Regions from separate parts of the Streptomyces sp. DSM 116793 genome, predicted to be linked through region 2. Evidence: riboswitches for the same ligand, from Rfam matches in the RefSeq annotation. Region 2 holds a riboswitch; the other holds the start of a gene.
What was found. A riboswitch is a leader RNA that binds a small molecule or an ion and turns the genes downstream of it on or off. The one in region 2 is predicted to bind S-adenosylmethionine.
Positions count from the first base shown of each region.

Region 1 (7,708 bases), 3.5 Mb from region 2:
GCGCTGGGGCTCACCCTCGGCGTGGCGCTCTTCTGCATCGGTGCGGGCGCCGTTCACTGGGCGCGGACCCTGATGTCCGACGTGGAGATCGCGGACGAGCGCCACCCGATCGAGGCGGACGCAGACACCAAGCACAAGGTGCTCGCCGACTTCGCCCAGGGCGCCAAGGAGTCCGCACTCGGCCGCCGCGGTCTGATCCGCACCACCATGTTCGGTGCGCTGGCGCTGCTCCCGCTGGGCGGTGTCTTCCTGCTCGGCGGCCTCGGCCCGAAGCCCGAGGACAAGCTGCGGCACACCATGTGGCGCAAGGGCCTGCTGCTCGTCAACCAGAACACCGACCAGCCGCTGCGTCCCGCGGACATCCCGGTGGGCTCGCTGACCTTCGCCAAGCCGGAGGGCCTGGAGGAGCGCGACGAGGACTTCCAGCAGCAGATCGCCAAGGCCGCGCTGATGATCGTCCGGCTCCAGCCGGAGAACATCAAGGACAAGCGCGAACTGGACTGGTCGCACGACGGCATCGTGGCCTACTCGAAGATCTGCACCCACGTGGGCTGCCCCATCTCCCTGTACGAGCAGCAGACGCACCACGTCCTCTGCCCGTGCCACCAGTCCACCTTCGACCTCTCCGACGGGGGCCGCGTCCTGTTCGGCCCGGCCGGTCACGCCCTGCCGCAGCTGCGCATCGGCGTGAACCAGGACGGCTTCCTCGAAGCGCTCGGCGACTTCGCGGAGCCCGTCGGTCCTGCTTTCTGGGAGCGTGGATGACGATGAGCAGCACCACACGCAACGCGTCCCGCCGCCAGGCGCCCGCCGGAGAGCGGCTCGCCGACTGGGCGGACGGCCGGCTCGGAATCTACTCCCTGGCCAAGGCCAATCTGCGCAAGATCTTCCCGGACCACTGGTCCTTCATGCTGGGTGAGGTCTCCCTCTACAGCTTCATCATCCTCATCCTCACGGGTGTGTACCTGACGCTGTTCTTCCACCCGTCGATGAACGAGGTGGTGTACCACGGCAGTTACGTCCCGCTGCAGGGCCAGCTGATGTCGGAGGCGTTCAACTCCACGCTGCACATCAGCTTCGACGTCCGCGGCGGTCTGCTGATCCGGCAGATCCACCACTGGGCCGCGCTGATCTTCATCGGCGGCATGCTCGTGCACATGATGCGCGTCTTCTTCACGGGCGCCTTCCGCAAGCCGCGCGAGGTCAACTGGATCTTCGGCTTCCTCCTCCTCGTCCTGGGCATGTTCACCGGCTTCACCGGCTACTCGCTCCCGGACGACCTGCTCTCCGGCACCGGTGTGCGGTTCATGGAGGGCGCCATCCTCGCCACGCCGGTCATCGGCACCTACCTGTCGTTCTTCCTGTTCGGCGGGGAGTTCCCGGGCGGCGACTTCGTGGCCCGGTTCTACACGGTCCACATCCTGCTGCTGCCCGGCATCATGATGGGCCTGCTGGTGGGCCACCTGATCCTGGTCTTCTACCACAAGCACACCCAGTTCGCGGGCCCCGGACGGACCGAGAAGAACGTCGTGGGCATGCCCCTCATGCCGGTCTACATGGCCAAGGCGGGCGGCTTCTTCTTCCTGGTCTTCGGTGTGATCGCGGTCATCGCCGCGATCGCGTCGATCAACCCGATCTGGGCCATCGGGCCCTACCGTCCCGACATGGTCTCCACGGGTGCCCAACCCGACTGGTACATGGGCTTCTCCGAGGGCCTGATCCGTGTGATGCCCGGCTGGGAGATCAACTTCCTCGGCCATACGCTCGTCCTGGGCATCGCGATCCCGCTGATCGTGCTCTTCCCGCTGGTGCTCGTCGTGATCGCGGTCTACCCGTTCCTGGAGGCCTGGGTCACCGGCGACAGGCGGGAGCACCACATCCTGGACCGGCCGCGGAACGCCCCGACCCGTACGGGCGTCGGTGTGGCCTGGCTCACCTGGTACTTCGTACTGCTGATCGGCGGCGGCAACGACCTGTGGGCCACCCACTTCCACCTGTCGATCAACTCGATCACCTGGTTCGTCCGGATCGCCTTCTTCGTCGCGCCGGTGCTGGCGTTCCTCATCACCAAGCGGATCTGCCTCGGCCTGCAGCGCCGGGACCGCGACAAGGTGCTGCACGGACGCGAGTCCGGCATTATCAAGCGGCTGCCGCACGGTGAGTTCATCGAGGTGCACGAGCCGCTGGACGCCGATCAGCTGCACACGCTGACCGCGCACGAGCAGTACCAGCCCGCGGAGCTCGGCCCGGCGGTCGACGAGAACGGCGTCGAGCGCCAGGTCAAGCGGAGCGAGAAGCTGCGCGCCAAGCTCTCCAAGGGGTACTACGGCGAGGGCAACCAGATTCCGAAGCCGACGGTCGAGGAGTACAAGGAGATCACCAGCGGTCACGGTCACCACTGATCGGTCACCGTGACCGGTCGCCCGGCGCTCGGTCACGGTGCGGCCAGGGTGTCGTCACAGCCACAGGGCCCCGTCCACTGCCCGGACGGGGCCCTGTGGCGTGCCACGGGCTGGATAGGCTGGGGCTGGATCCGTAGGTGACATACCCAGGAGCGGCATATGAACGCTGTGCACCCCGCTGGAGGCGACATCGCGGCGGGCCGTTCCTGGCCCGAGGTGCTGAACGCCCTGCTGTCCGGCCGTGACCAGACGGCGGACGCCACCGCCTGGGCGATGGACCGGATCCTGCGCGGCGAGGCCACCGACGTGCAGATCGCCGCGTTCGCGGTCGCACTCCGCGCGAAGGGCGAGACCGTCGAGGAGATCTCCGGTCTGGTCCGCACCATGTACGAGCACGCCCGGGTGATCCGGGTGCCCGGGGCCACCGTCGACATCGTCGGCACGGGCGGTGACGGCGCGCGTACGGTGAACATCTCCACCATGTCCGCGATCGTGGTCGCCGGGGCCGGCGCGAAGGTGGTCAAGCACGGCAACCGTGCGGCGTCCTCGGCGAGCGGTTCCTCCGATGTGCTGGAGAAGCTCGGCGTCAACCTCGATCTGCCGCCCGAGCGGGTCGTGGAGGTCGCCGAGGAGGCGGGGATCACCTTCTGCTTCGCCATCAAGTTCCACCCCGCGCTGCGGCATGTCGCGCGGGCCCGCGCCGAGATGGGCATCCGCACCCCGTTCAACATCCTCGGGCCGCTCACCAACCCCGCGAAGGTGCGGGCGCAGGCGGTGGGCGTGGCCGATGCGAAGTGGGCGCCGATCGTGGCCGGGGTACTGGCCGAGCGGGGGTCGTCCGCGCTGGTCTTCCGCGGGGACGACGGGCTGGACGAGCTGACCACCACCGCGCCGTCCCGGGTGTGGGTGGTACGGGGTGGGGGCGTGCGGGAGCAGGTCTTCGATCCGCGGTCCGTGGGGATCGAGATGGTGCCGGTGGAGGCGTTGCGGGGTGGGGACGCGTCGTACAACGCGGATGTGGCGCGGCGGGTGCTGGCGGGGGAGCGGGGGGCTGTGCGGGATGCCGTGCTGCTGAACTCCGCGGCCGCGCTGGTGGCTGTGGGGGCGCTGGGGGAGGGGGCGCCGGGGGGCGGGGTGTCCGGTGCCGGGCTGTCCGGGAGCGGGGCGTCTGCGGGTGCGCCGTCCGGGGACTTCGATCTTGAGGGGGCGCTCCGGGCGGGGATCGAGCGGGCTGCGGAGTCCATTGACTCGGGGGCGGCCCGGGGGGTTCTGGAGGCGTGGGTGAGGGCCACGCAGGCCTGAGGGGAGCTTGTCGCGGGGCGCCTTTCCGGTTTGCGGGACCCGGCTTGGGCGGGCGGCTGTGCGTTTGCGGGCTCGTCGTGGGCGCGGCGCGTTCTGGTTCGTTGCGGGGCGGGCCGCGGGGGGATGTCCGTCCTCGGTCCGAGCCCCCTCGAAGCACGCGCGGGAAGGGGGAGGAGTCGGCCCCCTTCCCGCCTCCGGGGCATGGGGAGGCCCCGTGAAAGAGGTGGACCGCTGGGTGGGGGGCTGACATAATCGGGCCAGGTCATGAGCGACAGCGATGAGGCCCCGGCCCGCTGTCCGGCAACCCTCCGTCCGTGGCGGGGTGCCCCGGGTGAAGACCAGGCCGTGGACAGCAGGGTCCACGGCAAGCGCGGACCCCCTGGGGTCCTGGTCCTCAAGGGAGCTGCCGCGTGAGCAAGCGAATGCGCTAGGGCGTAAGGCCCCGCCTCCGCACCCCCTTCACCCCGGCGCCGCCGCGCCCCGCGCCGCCGTGCGCCCACCGTCTCACCGGGAGTTCCGCCATGCCCTCCAGCACACCTGTGTCCCTGCACGAACCCCTGCCCGTCCTGGGCCGTGACGTCCGCGTCCCCCTCGTCACCGGCGGCGAGGTCACCTACGCCGCGCTCGACTACGCCGCAAGCGCCCCCGCGCTGCAGCGCGTCTGGGACGACGTCGCCGCGTACGCCCCCTACTACGGCAGCGTGCACCGTGGCGCGGGATACCTCTCGCAGCTGTCCACGGAGCTGTTCGAGAACGCCAGGCGGACCGTCGCGGACTTCCTGGGCTGCCGGGACGGCGATGAGGTGGTCTTCACCAGGTCGACCACCGACTCGCTGAACCTGCTGGCCCGCGCGGTGCCCGGGGACTGCCAGGTCTTCGTCTTCGAGACCGAGCACCACGCCTCGCTGCTGCCCTGGCGCCGGGTGACGTACCTGGACGCGCCCCGGACGCCCGAGGCCGCCGTGCGGACGCTCGAACGGGCACTTGCCGGGCGTCCGGCGGGCCCCGCCCTGGTGTGCGTCACCGGCGCCTCGAACGTGACCGGCGAGCTGTGGCCGGTGGCCGAACTGGCCGCCGCCGCGCACGCCCACGGCGCCCGGATCGTGCTGGACGCCGCCCAGCTCGCCCCGCACCACCCGGTCGACGTCACGGCGCTCGACGTGGACTGGGTCGCCTTCTCCGGGCACAAGCTGTACGCGCCCTTCGGCTCGGGCGTGCTGGCCGGGCGTGCGGACTGGCTCGCGGCCGCGCAGCCGTACCTCGCGGGCGGCGGTGCCTCACGCCGGGTGGCGCGGCGTGCGGACGGCGGCGTGGACGTCGAGTGGTACGACGGGCCCGCCCGGCACGAGGCCGGCTCGCCCAATGTGATCGGCGCCTGCGCCATCGCCTCGGCCTGCACGGCGCTGACCGAGGCCGGCTTCCCGGCGCTGGTCGCCCGGGAGCGGTCCCTGGTCGAGAAGGTGCAGGAGGGCCTGGCCGGGGTGCCGGGCGTCCGGGTGCTGTCGCTGTTCGGGCCCGGCGCGCCGCGCGTCGGGGTGCTGTCGTTCGTGGTGGAGGGCTGGAACAGCTCACACCTCGCCGCCGCGCTCTCCGCCGAGTACGGCATCGGGGTCCGCGACGGGCTGTTCTGCGCGCATCCGCTGGTCAGGACGGTGCTGGGCAGCTCGCCCGACGAGGTGGGGGAGTGCGGGGCACCGGAGGCGCGGCCCGGCGAGCGGGCGCTCAACGCGGTCAGGGTCAGCTTCGGCGCGGGCACCCCGGACGAGCACGTGGAGCGGTTCGTGCGGGCGGTGACCGAGCTGGTGCGCGACGGCGCGCGCTGGCGCTACCGCACCGAGGAGGGCCGCTGCGTCCCCGACCTCGGGGCACCGGTGCGCTGAGCTCCGGGGGCCGTCCGTTCTGGTCCGGGGTCCGGCGGCCCCGTCAGCCCCTTGGGGCGGGTGGCGGTGCGGGGGGCCTCGTGGTGGTTGTTCGCGCAGTTCCCCGCGCCCCTATCGGGCGCTGCGCGCCCGCACGGTCGCGCTCCGAGGGACACGGGGAACCGCGCGACCAGGCCCCACCGGCCGGTGGTCAGGGACGAGACCGCAAGGGGCTGGGCCAGGCGGCCCCCACCGGCCGGTGGCCGAGGACGGGACCCAGGAGGGGCAGCGGCCCGCCGCAGGCGTTCTCAGGAGTCGAGGCCGATCGCGAAAGCGGCCTCCAGATCGTGCTGCGAGTACGTGCGGAACGCCACGTGCGTGTCCGTGGCCTCCACTCCGGGGATCTTGCTGATCCGGCCGGGGATCACGTCCGCGAGGTCGTCGTGGTGGGCCACCCGGACCATGGCGATGAGATCGTGGTCGCCGGTCACGGAGAAGACCTCGCTGACATTGTCCAGCGCGGCGATCGACTCGGCGATCTCCGGGATCCGGTCCACGCTGGTCTTGATGAGCACGATCGCGGTGATCACGGCTTGCTGTCTCCCTCGGTGCCCTCGGCTGGGCCTTCACTGTAGCCGTCCACCGTCCGGGGACCCCCGCAGCCGTCCACCGTCCGGGGACCCCCGCCCGCACAGCGGGAGACATCGGGACAGAGCGGTCCGGCCCGAGCGCGGGTCGCCCGTCAGGCCGTAGGGTTACGACCCGAACGCACCACGCAACGATGTGTGCCCGCCCGCCGGACGCACCGGGCTGATCGCGCGGATCGAGTAAAAGGGCGCACCCTGGAAACCCGAGGACCCGAGGAAGGCAGACATCACGATGGCGGTTCCCCTGCCGACGGCCCAGACGCGCTGGCGCTGCACCCTCTGCGGCAATCTCACCCGGTTCGACGTGACGCGTTCCTCGAAGGTCGTCGAGTACGTGCACCTCGATCTGTCCGGTGAGCCCAGGGTGGAGGAGCGTGAAGTGGTGAATGAGACCATCGAGTCCGTCCGCTGCCGGTGGTGCAGCGCGGTGGACCAGGTGGAACTGGTGGACAGGCCCGGCGCCGACTCCTGACCGGAGCGGTGACCCACGACGACCGGATGGGGTGACGATGGTGGAGAGCGCAGGCGGGGGGCCGGGAGGCACCGCTGAGGTGCTCGACCGCCCGCTGCCCGAAGGGGTGCGCCGCCGCGTCGTCCAGATCGTCTCGGACGGCTTCGGCGGCCTGACCGTCGCCGAGCTGCCCGCCCAGCTCCGCCAGTACGCCCGCTTCACGCCGAGCAGGCGCGCCAAGTTCGCCGCCAACGCGATGGCGTTGGCCGTGGAGAACGAACCGCTGTTCCGGCAGCGGATCGCCGAGCGGCTGCGCGAGGCCCAGCCCGAGCTGACCGGCGCCCTCGACTCGGGAACCGCGCCACCCGCCGCCGACCCCCTCGACGTGGCCGCCGCGGCCTATGTGCTGCGCCCCCCGGGTTGGGTCAAGCTGGTCACAGCCGCCGGCGAGGAGGTGCAGCGGGCGGACGCCGAGCGCGCCGACGAGCAGAACAGGGCCGAACTCGACCGCCTGCGCGCCGAGCTGGCCCAGGCCAGGGAGCAGACGAGGACCGAGACGGAGGGGCTGCGCGCGGAGCTGGAGGCCGCCAAGAAGGAGGCCGAATCCCTGCACCGCAAGCTCCGCGGCGCCCTCAGCGACATCAAGCGGGGCGAGGCCGCGCTGCGCAAGGCGCACGCCGAGACGGAGGCCGTCCGCGCCGAGGGGCAGGCGCTGCTGTCCGCGGCCGAGACCGAGGCACGCCGGCTGCGGGCCAGGCTCGGCGAGTCCGAGGCGGCCCTTGAGGCCACCCGCAGGGCCGCCCGCGAGGGCCGCAGCGTCGAGGACATGCGGGTGCGGCTGCTGCTCGACACGCTGCTGGACTCCGCCCAGGGCCTGCGCCGTGAACTCGCCCTGCCGCCCGTCTCGGTGCGGCCCGCCGAGACCGTGGAGGCGGTGGAGCCGGGCCGGATGACCCCGAAGGACATCGCCGCCCGCGCCCTGTCGGAGCACGATCCGGCCATTCTCGACCAGTTGCTCGCCCTCCCGCAGGCCCATCTCGTCGTCGA
Region 1 covers NZ_CM170494.1:1,595,005-1,602,712, reverse strand. The annotation lists gene qcrA (cytochrome bc1 complex Rieske iron-sulfur subunit) at 1-765, shown strand, start outside; gene qcrB (cytochrome bc1 complex cytochrome b subunit) at 762-2,402, shown strand; gene trpD (anthranilate phosphoribosyltransferase) at 2,562-3,704, shown strand; SAM riboswitch class IV at 3,965-4,081, shown strand; gene ACSMXW_RS06735 (aminotransferase class V-fold PLP-dependent enzyme) at 4,226-5,584, shown strand; gene ACSMXW_RS06730 (Lrp/AsnC family transcriptional regulator) at 5,872-6,153, opposite strand; gene ACSMXW_RS06725 (hypothetical protein) at 6,443-6,682, shown strand; gene ACSMXW_RS06720 (NYN domain-containing protein) at 6,720-7,708, shown strand, end outside.
Region 1: linked by a shared signal. The riboswitch ahead of ACSMXW_RS06735 (aminotransferase class V-fold PLP-dependent enzyme) and the one ahead of thrC (threonine synthase) in region 2 are both predicted to bind S-adenosylmethionine.

Region 2 (7,708 bases):
GGCCTCGCAGCAGGCCGTGAAGGCCGCCGCCCACCGCCGGGTCAGGAAGCCCAGCCGGTCCGCACCGAGCATGCCGCGCAGCACCTGCTCGGCGATGTCGTCCGGCAGCATCCGGAAGTACTCCGGCGGGGCCCACGGGGTGTGCGAGAAGTGGCCGATGCGCAGGTCCGGCCTGAGCTGCCGGAGCATCCCGGGCACCAGCGTCAGGTGGTAGTCCTGCACCAGCACCGCGGCGCCCTCGGCAGCCTCCTCGGCGAGCGCCTGCGCGAACGCGGCGTTGTACTCCTCGTACGCGGCCCACTGGTCGCGGAACTCGGCGTCGAACACCGGTTCCAGCGGCGTCTGGTACAGCATGTGGTGCACGAACCACAGCACCGAGTTGGCGATACCGTTGTACGCCGCCGCGTGCACGTCGGGGGCGATACCGAGCATCCGGACGCGCTGTCCGCCGGTGTCCTCCGTGGACAGCCGGCCGCCGGTGCGGTCCACGGCGACCCGGTCGCCGTCCCCGAGGGCCGCGCACACCCATACGGCGTCCGCGTCGGGGCCGATCGCGGAGAGCCCCGAGACCAGACCCCCGCCGCCCCGCCTGGCCCGCAGCGAGCCGTCGCCGAGCGTGGTGTACGAGACGGGCCCGCGGTTGGACGCGACGAGGATGCGGGCGGGGGGACCTTCAGCGGAAGCGGAAGCCATGACGCCAACCTAGCCACCCACGATTTCCCTCAAACGTCCCGGAGCCCCGGCCCCCATACCCCGGCCCCGCCAACCCGGACCAACACCACCCGGCTCGGCGCCGCGGGCTGGTCGGGGCGCTTGCTCCCCCCCGCCTTCCCCTGGTTGGTGCGGGCACGAGGTGGGAAGGTGCGGTCCCACCGGGCCGCAGTCGCCGACGAGGCGTGAGGGGACGTGGGGGGATGTCCGCCCGCAGTGGCCGGCGCCACGACCAGAGAAGCCTCCAGTGGGCGGAGGGCGCCGGACCGAGGACGGATATCCCCCCGCGGCCCCGCCCCACAACGAAACAGGAGGCGCACCGGCCCCGACGAAACCCGCACACGCCACAGCCCCGGGCACCATCACGAAGCACAAGGCAGCGCCCCGGGCCACGAGCCGGAACCACGAGCCTGAGACCGTGCCCTAAGCCACGCGTCGCCCCACATACTCGGGGATCCCGCTCATCGGCGGCCGCTCCTCCGCATCCACCGCATACGACCGCGGCTCAAACCCCCCCTCCGTCCGCTCGAACTGCGTCAGCACAGGCCGCACCAGCGACGCCGCCCCCACCTGCCCCCGCGCAAGCCGCACCTGCGCCGTCCGGTAGATCGCCGCCGCCATCCGCCCGAGCGCCCGCCCGTCCTGATGCCGATGCCTGCGCACGCCCACGTCCACCTGCGCCAGCCCGTCGAGCCCCACGGCGTGCAGCGCGTCAACCAGCAACCCCAGCTCCACCCCGTACCCCACGGGAAACGGCAGCCGCTCCAGCAGCGACCTACGGGCCGCGTACTCACCGCCCAGCGGCTGGACGAATCCGGCCAGCCGCGGCCAGTGGAGGTTCAGCAGCGGCCTGGCCATCAGCTCCGTGACCCGCCCGCCCTCCCCGGGCTGCCCGCCCAGCGGCCGGTCGTACATGGCCTTCACCAGGTGCACGTCGGGCTCGGTGAGCAGCGGCCCGATGATCCCCGTCACAAAGTCCGCCGAGAACTCCCGCAGGTCCGCGTCGACGAAGCAGACGATGTCACCGCCGGTCACCAGCAGCGAGCGCCACAGCACCTCGCCCTTGCCGGGCAGCGCCGGAATCCGCGGCAGCACGTCGTCGCGCTGCACCACCCGCGCACCGGCCGCGGCGGCCACCTCGGCCGTACGGTCCGTGGATCCGGAGTCGACCACCACCACCTCGTCGACCAGCGGCACCACCGCCCCGCCCGCATCCGCAGGCTCGCCCCCCGCCGAAGCCCCACGCTCGCCCGCGCCCGGCGTCCCACGCTCGCCTCCGGGCACCCCCATCAGCTCGCGCCGGATCACGGAAACGATCTCGCCGACCGTCTCCTCCTCGTCGAGCGCGGGCAGCACGACGCTGACCGTCGCGCCGGTGGCGCGCTTCGCGGCGGCGAGCTGCTGCCGCGGCCGGTCGGCCACCGACCACGAGCGCCGGCCCAGCCAGCGCTCGACCTCTTCCAGCACGGTTGACGTCCCCTTCGCTCCCTCGCGTCGCCCACTTCCCCACACCGGCCGGTACGGCGACCCGGGATCGACACCCGGCCCGTGACCCCAGAACGAACCGGGACCGAAACCAGGAACGGACCGCCGGACCGAAACCAGGACCGGAACCACCGGACCGGAACCGGACCGGAACACGACCGCCGGACCGGGGAACCGCCGGACCGGAACCGGACCGAACTGGACCGACGAACCGGACCGCCGGACCGGAACCGGACCGGAACCGTGCCCTCCGTGACCTCCGGGCGGGGGGCGATCCGGAGCCATGTGATCCATCTCGCGGTTCGGACGACTATCTCAACTATCCCGGACGTCGGTTACAGTCTTGAACAACGCGGACGGCCCCCGCATGCCGGGTCCGTCCGACGACAAACGCACCGGAGCCGCCACCGGCCTCCGTGCCATACCGCTCATCCAGAGGGGCAGAGGGATACGGCCCGTTGAAGCCCCGGCAACCCTCCAGTCGGCCATGCCGCGCACGCGGCAGTCCGCCCGCCGCCCAGGCGGCGGCGAGGCCCCGACTAGGGAAGGTGCCAATTCCGTCTCGCGGCGAGACGCGTCGCGAGGAAGATGAGGAGAAAGGGCCTCGCCATCATGGCTGCGCAGTCTGTTGCCTCCGACCGAACCACCGGCACCGCCGACGCCACTGGCAACACCGGCACCACTGGCACCGTAACCCCCGCCACCGCCCCCGGCGAAAAGCCCGGCACCGTGGATCTCGGCCCCGCCGCCGCCCTCTCCTGCCGCGAGTGCGGCGAGCGCTTCCCGCTCGGCCCGATCTTCGCCTGCGCCAGCTGTTTCGGCCCGCTGGAGGTCGCCTACGACCTCCCCCTCGGCGACCCCGAGGCGCTGCGCCGGAAGATCGAGTCCGGCCCCACCAACCTCTGGCGCTACGCGCCGCTGCTGCCCGTCCCGGCCGACGTGGCCGAGAAGCCGAACCTGAACCCGGGCTGGACCAAGCTCGTCCAGGCCGACCGGCTCGCCGCCGAGCTGGGCATCACCGGCGGCCTGTACGTGAAGGACGACTCCGGCAACCCGACGCACTCCTTCAAGGACCGCGTCGTCGCCCAGGCCGTGGAGGCGGCCCGCGCCTTCGGCTTCACCACCCTGTCGTGCTCCTCCACCGGGAACCTGGCGGGCGCCGTCGGCGCCGCCGCCGCCCGCGCCGGCTTCCGCTCCTGCGTCTTCATCCCGCACGACCTGGAGCAGGGCAAGGTCGTCATGGCCGCGGTCTACGGCGGCGACCTGGTCGGCATCGAGGGCACCTACGACGACGTCAACCGCTTCTGCTCCGAGCTGATCGGCGACCCGCTGGGCGAGGGCTGGGGCTTCGTCAACGTCAATCTGCGCCCGTACTACGGCGAGGGCTCCAAGACGCTCGCGTACGAGATCTGCGAGCAGCTCGGCTGGCGGCTGCCCGACCAGCTGGTGATCCCGATCGCCTCGGGGTCGCAGCTCACCAAGGTCGACAAGGGCCTCCAAGAGCTGATCAAGCTCGGCCTCGTCGAGGAGAAGCCGTACAAGATCTTCGGGGCGCAGGCCGAGGGCTGCTCGCCGGTGTCGACCGCCTACAAGGCGGGCCACGACGTGGTGCGCCCCCAGCGGCCCGAGACCATCGCCAAGTCCCTCGCCATCGGCAACCCCGCCGACGGCCCCTACGTCCTGGACATCGCGCGCCGCACCGGCGGGGCGGTGGAGGACGTGACCGACGCCGAGATCGTCGACGCCATCAAGCTCCTCGCGCGCACCGAGGGTATCTTCACCGAGACCGCGGGGGGCGTCACCGTCGGCGTCACGAAGAAGCTCGTCGACGCCGGTCTGCTCGACCCGACGCTGACCACCGTGGTGCTGAACACGGGCGACGGCCTCAAGACGCTGGACGCCGTCGCCCCGACCACCGGCCCCACGGCCACGATCCGTCCGAGCCTGGACGCGTTCCGAGCGGCGGGACTGGCCGGCTGAGTCACCACCCGCCCGGCCGGGCGAGCCGCCTCGGCCGCCCGCCCCGCCGCCGCCCGCACCCGGCGCCGCCCGCCCCAGACCACCCGTACGCCCAGGACCAGGAAGGCCTGAACATGAGCGTCAACGTCCGCATCCCGACCATCCTCCGCACGTACACCGACGGCCAGGCCGAGGTCTCCGCCGAGGGCGCCACCCTCGGCGAGGTCATCGCCGACCTGGAGACCCGGCACGCCGGGATCGCCGCCCGCGTCCTGGACGACCAGGGCAAGCTGCGCCGCTTCGTGAACGTCTACGTCAACGACGACGACGTCCGCTTCGAGCAGGGCCTGGAGACGGCGACCCCGGACGGCGCGGGCGTCTCGATCATCCCGGCGGTCGCGGGCGGCTGCTGAGCAGGACAGGACGACGGCAGGCCGGGCCGCTCGCCCGGCCTGTCCGCCCCGGCCGCTCGCCCGGCCTGTCCGCCCCGGCCGCTCGCCCGGCCTGTCTGTCCGGGTTGCTCATCCGGCCTGTCCGCCCTGGGCAGGCCGCTCGCCCGGCCTGCCCGCCCGCACCGCTCACCCGGGCCTCCCCGCGGGACCCTGCGTCCTCCTCGCCCCGCGTCCCCCTCGCGGACCCCCGCATCCCCTCGCGGCCCCTGTGTCCCCCCTCCCCCGCGGACCCCGTGTCCCCCTCGCCGGGCCTCCCGCCCCCGCTCCCGCCCCCGCTCGCGTCCCCGAGTCCGTGCCCCCGCGTCCGCGCCCTCCGTGCCCGCGCCCCCCGCCCGGCCCGGGAACCGTCCGCCGACGCGCACCGTCCCTCTCATTGCCCCCTCCTCGGAGAAGCGGAGGGGGCAATTCAGCAGGATTGAAGGCGGTAGAGTTGGGGAACGCGCCCGCTCACTCCTTACGCGGGCAGGGGCGAAGTGCAGCCGACTGCCGTCGAGAAATAGCCAAAGTGCTGGGCTCTTTTCAGCCCTTCACGGCATTTGCCCGGCCCGAATTGCCCTGAATTCTTCTCAATTCCCCGGTTATTTACGATATGCGCTGCCCAGATTTCTCGTCCGCTTGACCTGTTGCAGACGGCAGTTGGACAGATACATTCAGCCGCGGTCGACGCGTTCCGGCGCACACCCCCAACGGTTGGGGCGTGAGGTCTGACCCGGGTCCGCGAAGTGCGGTCCTGCGCAAGGGCCAGTAATAGGGGAGTTAGGCATGGCTCAGGGCACCGTCAAGTGGTTCAACGCGGAGAAGGGCTACGGCTTCATCGCGGTCGACGGTGGTGCGGATGTTTTCGTCCACTACAGCGCGATCCAGATGGACGGCTACCGCACCCTGGAGGAGGGCCAGCGAGTCGAGTTCGAGATCTCGCAGGGCCAGAAGGGGCCGCAGGCGGACATGGTCCGTGTAGCCGGCTGACGCGCCGACTGACTGCAGCGACGTCTTTCCGAAGGGCCCGCACCCCACCCGGGGCGCGGGCCCTTCGCCATGCGCACCCGGCACCGACCCGTCGCCGTGCGCGCCGGGGCTGACCCTTCGCCATGCGCACCCGGGCACGGGGGGCACCGGGCCGGGGCCGCCCGGCCCACCGCGTACCGGGCGGCCGAACCGGGCCGCTCGACCGGGCGGTCGTGACGGGCCAACCTTGCACTCGGGTGGGGAGAGTGCTAATCATTGGCGTTAGCACTCCGAAGGTGAGAGTGACAAAAGAAGGACCGGGTCGGTGAGGTCCGCAGGCGCCGTGGGGCAAGGAACCACGGGGGCAGGCAGGCCGTCCGTCGCGGGCGCCAGCGCGGTCCGGAGCAATCCGCCCCACGCTCTCACAGGGCATGGGGAGACCTCTGTTGTCCGGGAGGACCACTTCACATGGCCAAGATCATCGCGTTCGACGAGGAGGCACGGCGCGGCCTTGAGCGCGGCATGAACCAGCTCGCCGACGCCGTCAAGGTGACGCTCGGCCCCAAGGGTCGCAACGTCGTGCTGGAGAAGAAGTGGGGCGCCCCCACGATCACCAACGATGGCGTGTCCATCGCCAAGGAGATCGAGCTCGAGGACTCCTACGAGAAGATCGGCGCCGAGCTCGTCAAGGAGGTCGCCAAGAAGACGGACGACGTCGCCGGTGACGGTACGACGACGGCGACCGTCCTCGCCCAGGCGCTGGTCAGGGAGGGCCTGCGGAACGTCGCCGCCGGCGCCAACCCGATGGCGCTGAAGCGCGGCATCGAGAAGGCCGTCGAGGCCGTCTCCGCCGCCCTGCTCGAGCAGGCGAAGGACGTGGAGACCAAGGAGCAGATCGCCTCCACCGCCTCCATCTCCGCCGCCGACGTCCAGATCGGCGAGCTGATCGCCGAGGCCATGGACAAGGTCGGCAAGGAAGGCGTCATCACCGTCGAGGAGTCGCAGACCTTCGGTCTCGAGCTGGAGCTCACCGAGGGCATGCGCTTCGACAAGGGCTACATCTCGGCGTACTTCGCCACCGACATGGAGCGTATGGAGGCCGTCCTCGACGACCCGTACATCCTGATCGCCAACTCCAAGATCAGCAACGTGAAGGACCTCCTTCCGCTGCTGGAGAAGGTCATGCAGTCGGGCAAGCCGCTGCTGATCATCGCCGAGGACGTCGAGGGCGAGGCCCTGTCGACCCTGGTGGTCAACAAGATCCGCGGCACCTTCAAGTCCGTCGCCGTCAAGGCCCCGGGCTTCGGCGACCGCCGCAAGGCCATGCTCGGCGACATCGCCATCCTCACCGGTGGCGAGGTCATCTCCGAGGAGGTCGGCCTCAAGCTGGAGAACGCGACCCTGGACCTGCTCGGCAGCGCCCGCAAGGTCGTCATCACCAAGGACGAGACCACCATCGTCGACGGCAACGGCTCCAGCGAGCAGGTGCAGGGCCGGGTCAACCAGATCCGCGCCGAGATCGAGAGCTCCGACTCGGACTACGACCGCGAGAAGCTCCAGGAGCGCCTGGCGAAGCTGGCCGGCGGCGTGGCCGTCATCAAGGCCGGTGCCGCGACCGAGGTCGAGCTCAAGGAGCGCAAGCACCGCATCGAGGACGCCGTCCGCAACGCCAAGGCCGCCGTCGAGGAGGGCATCGTCGCCGGTGGTGGCGTGGCCCTGCTGCAGGCCGCGTCGGTCTTCGAGAAGCTGGAGCTGGACGGCGACGAGGCGACCGGTGCCCAGGCCGTGAAGCTGGCCCTGGAGGCCCCGCTCAAGCAGATCGCCGTGAACGCCGGCCTCGAGGGCGGCGTCGTGGTGGAGAAGGTCCGCAACCTCACTCCGGGCCACGGTCTGAACGCCGCGACCGGTGAGTACGTGGACCTGGTCGCCGAGGGCATCATCGACCCGGCGAAGGTGACGCGTTCCGCGCTGCAGAACGCCGCGTCGATCGCCGGCCTCTTCCTCACCACGGAGGCCGTCGTCGCCGACAAGCCCGAGAAGGCCGCCGCCGGGGCGGGCGCGCCGGGCGGTATGCCGGGCGGCGACATGGACTTCTGAGCCACGGCTCAGAGTCCTCCGCGCACCACCAGGGCGGCACCCCTCATCCAGGGGGGGTG
Region 2 covers NZ_CM170494.1:5,046,762-5,054,469, forward strand. The annotation lists gene ACSMXW_RS19585 (alpha,alpha-trehalose-phosphate synthase (UDP-forming)) at 1-657, opposite strand, end outside; gene ACSMXW_RS19590 (glucosyl-3-phosphoglycerate synthase) at 1,135-2,178, opposite strand; SAM riboswitch class I at 2,622-2,791, shown strand; gene thrC (threonine synthase) at 2,785-4,176, shown strand; gene ACSMXW_RS19600 (MoaD/ThiS family protein) at 4,290-4,568, shown strand; gene ACSMXW_RS19605 (cold-shock protein) at 5,370-5,573, shown strand; gene groL (chaperonin GroEL) at 6,021-7,649, shown strand.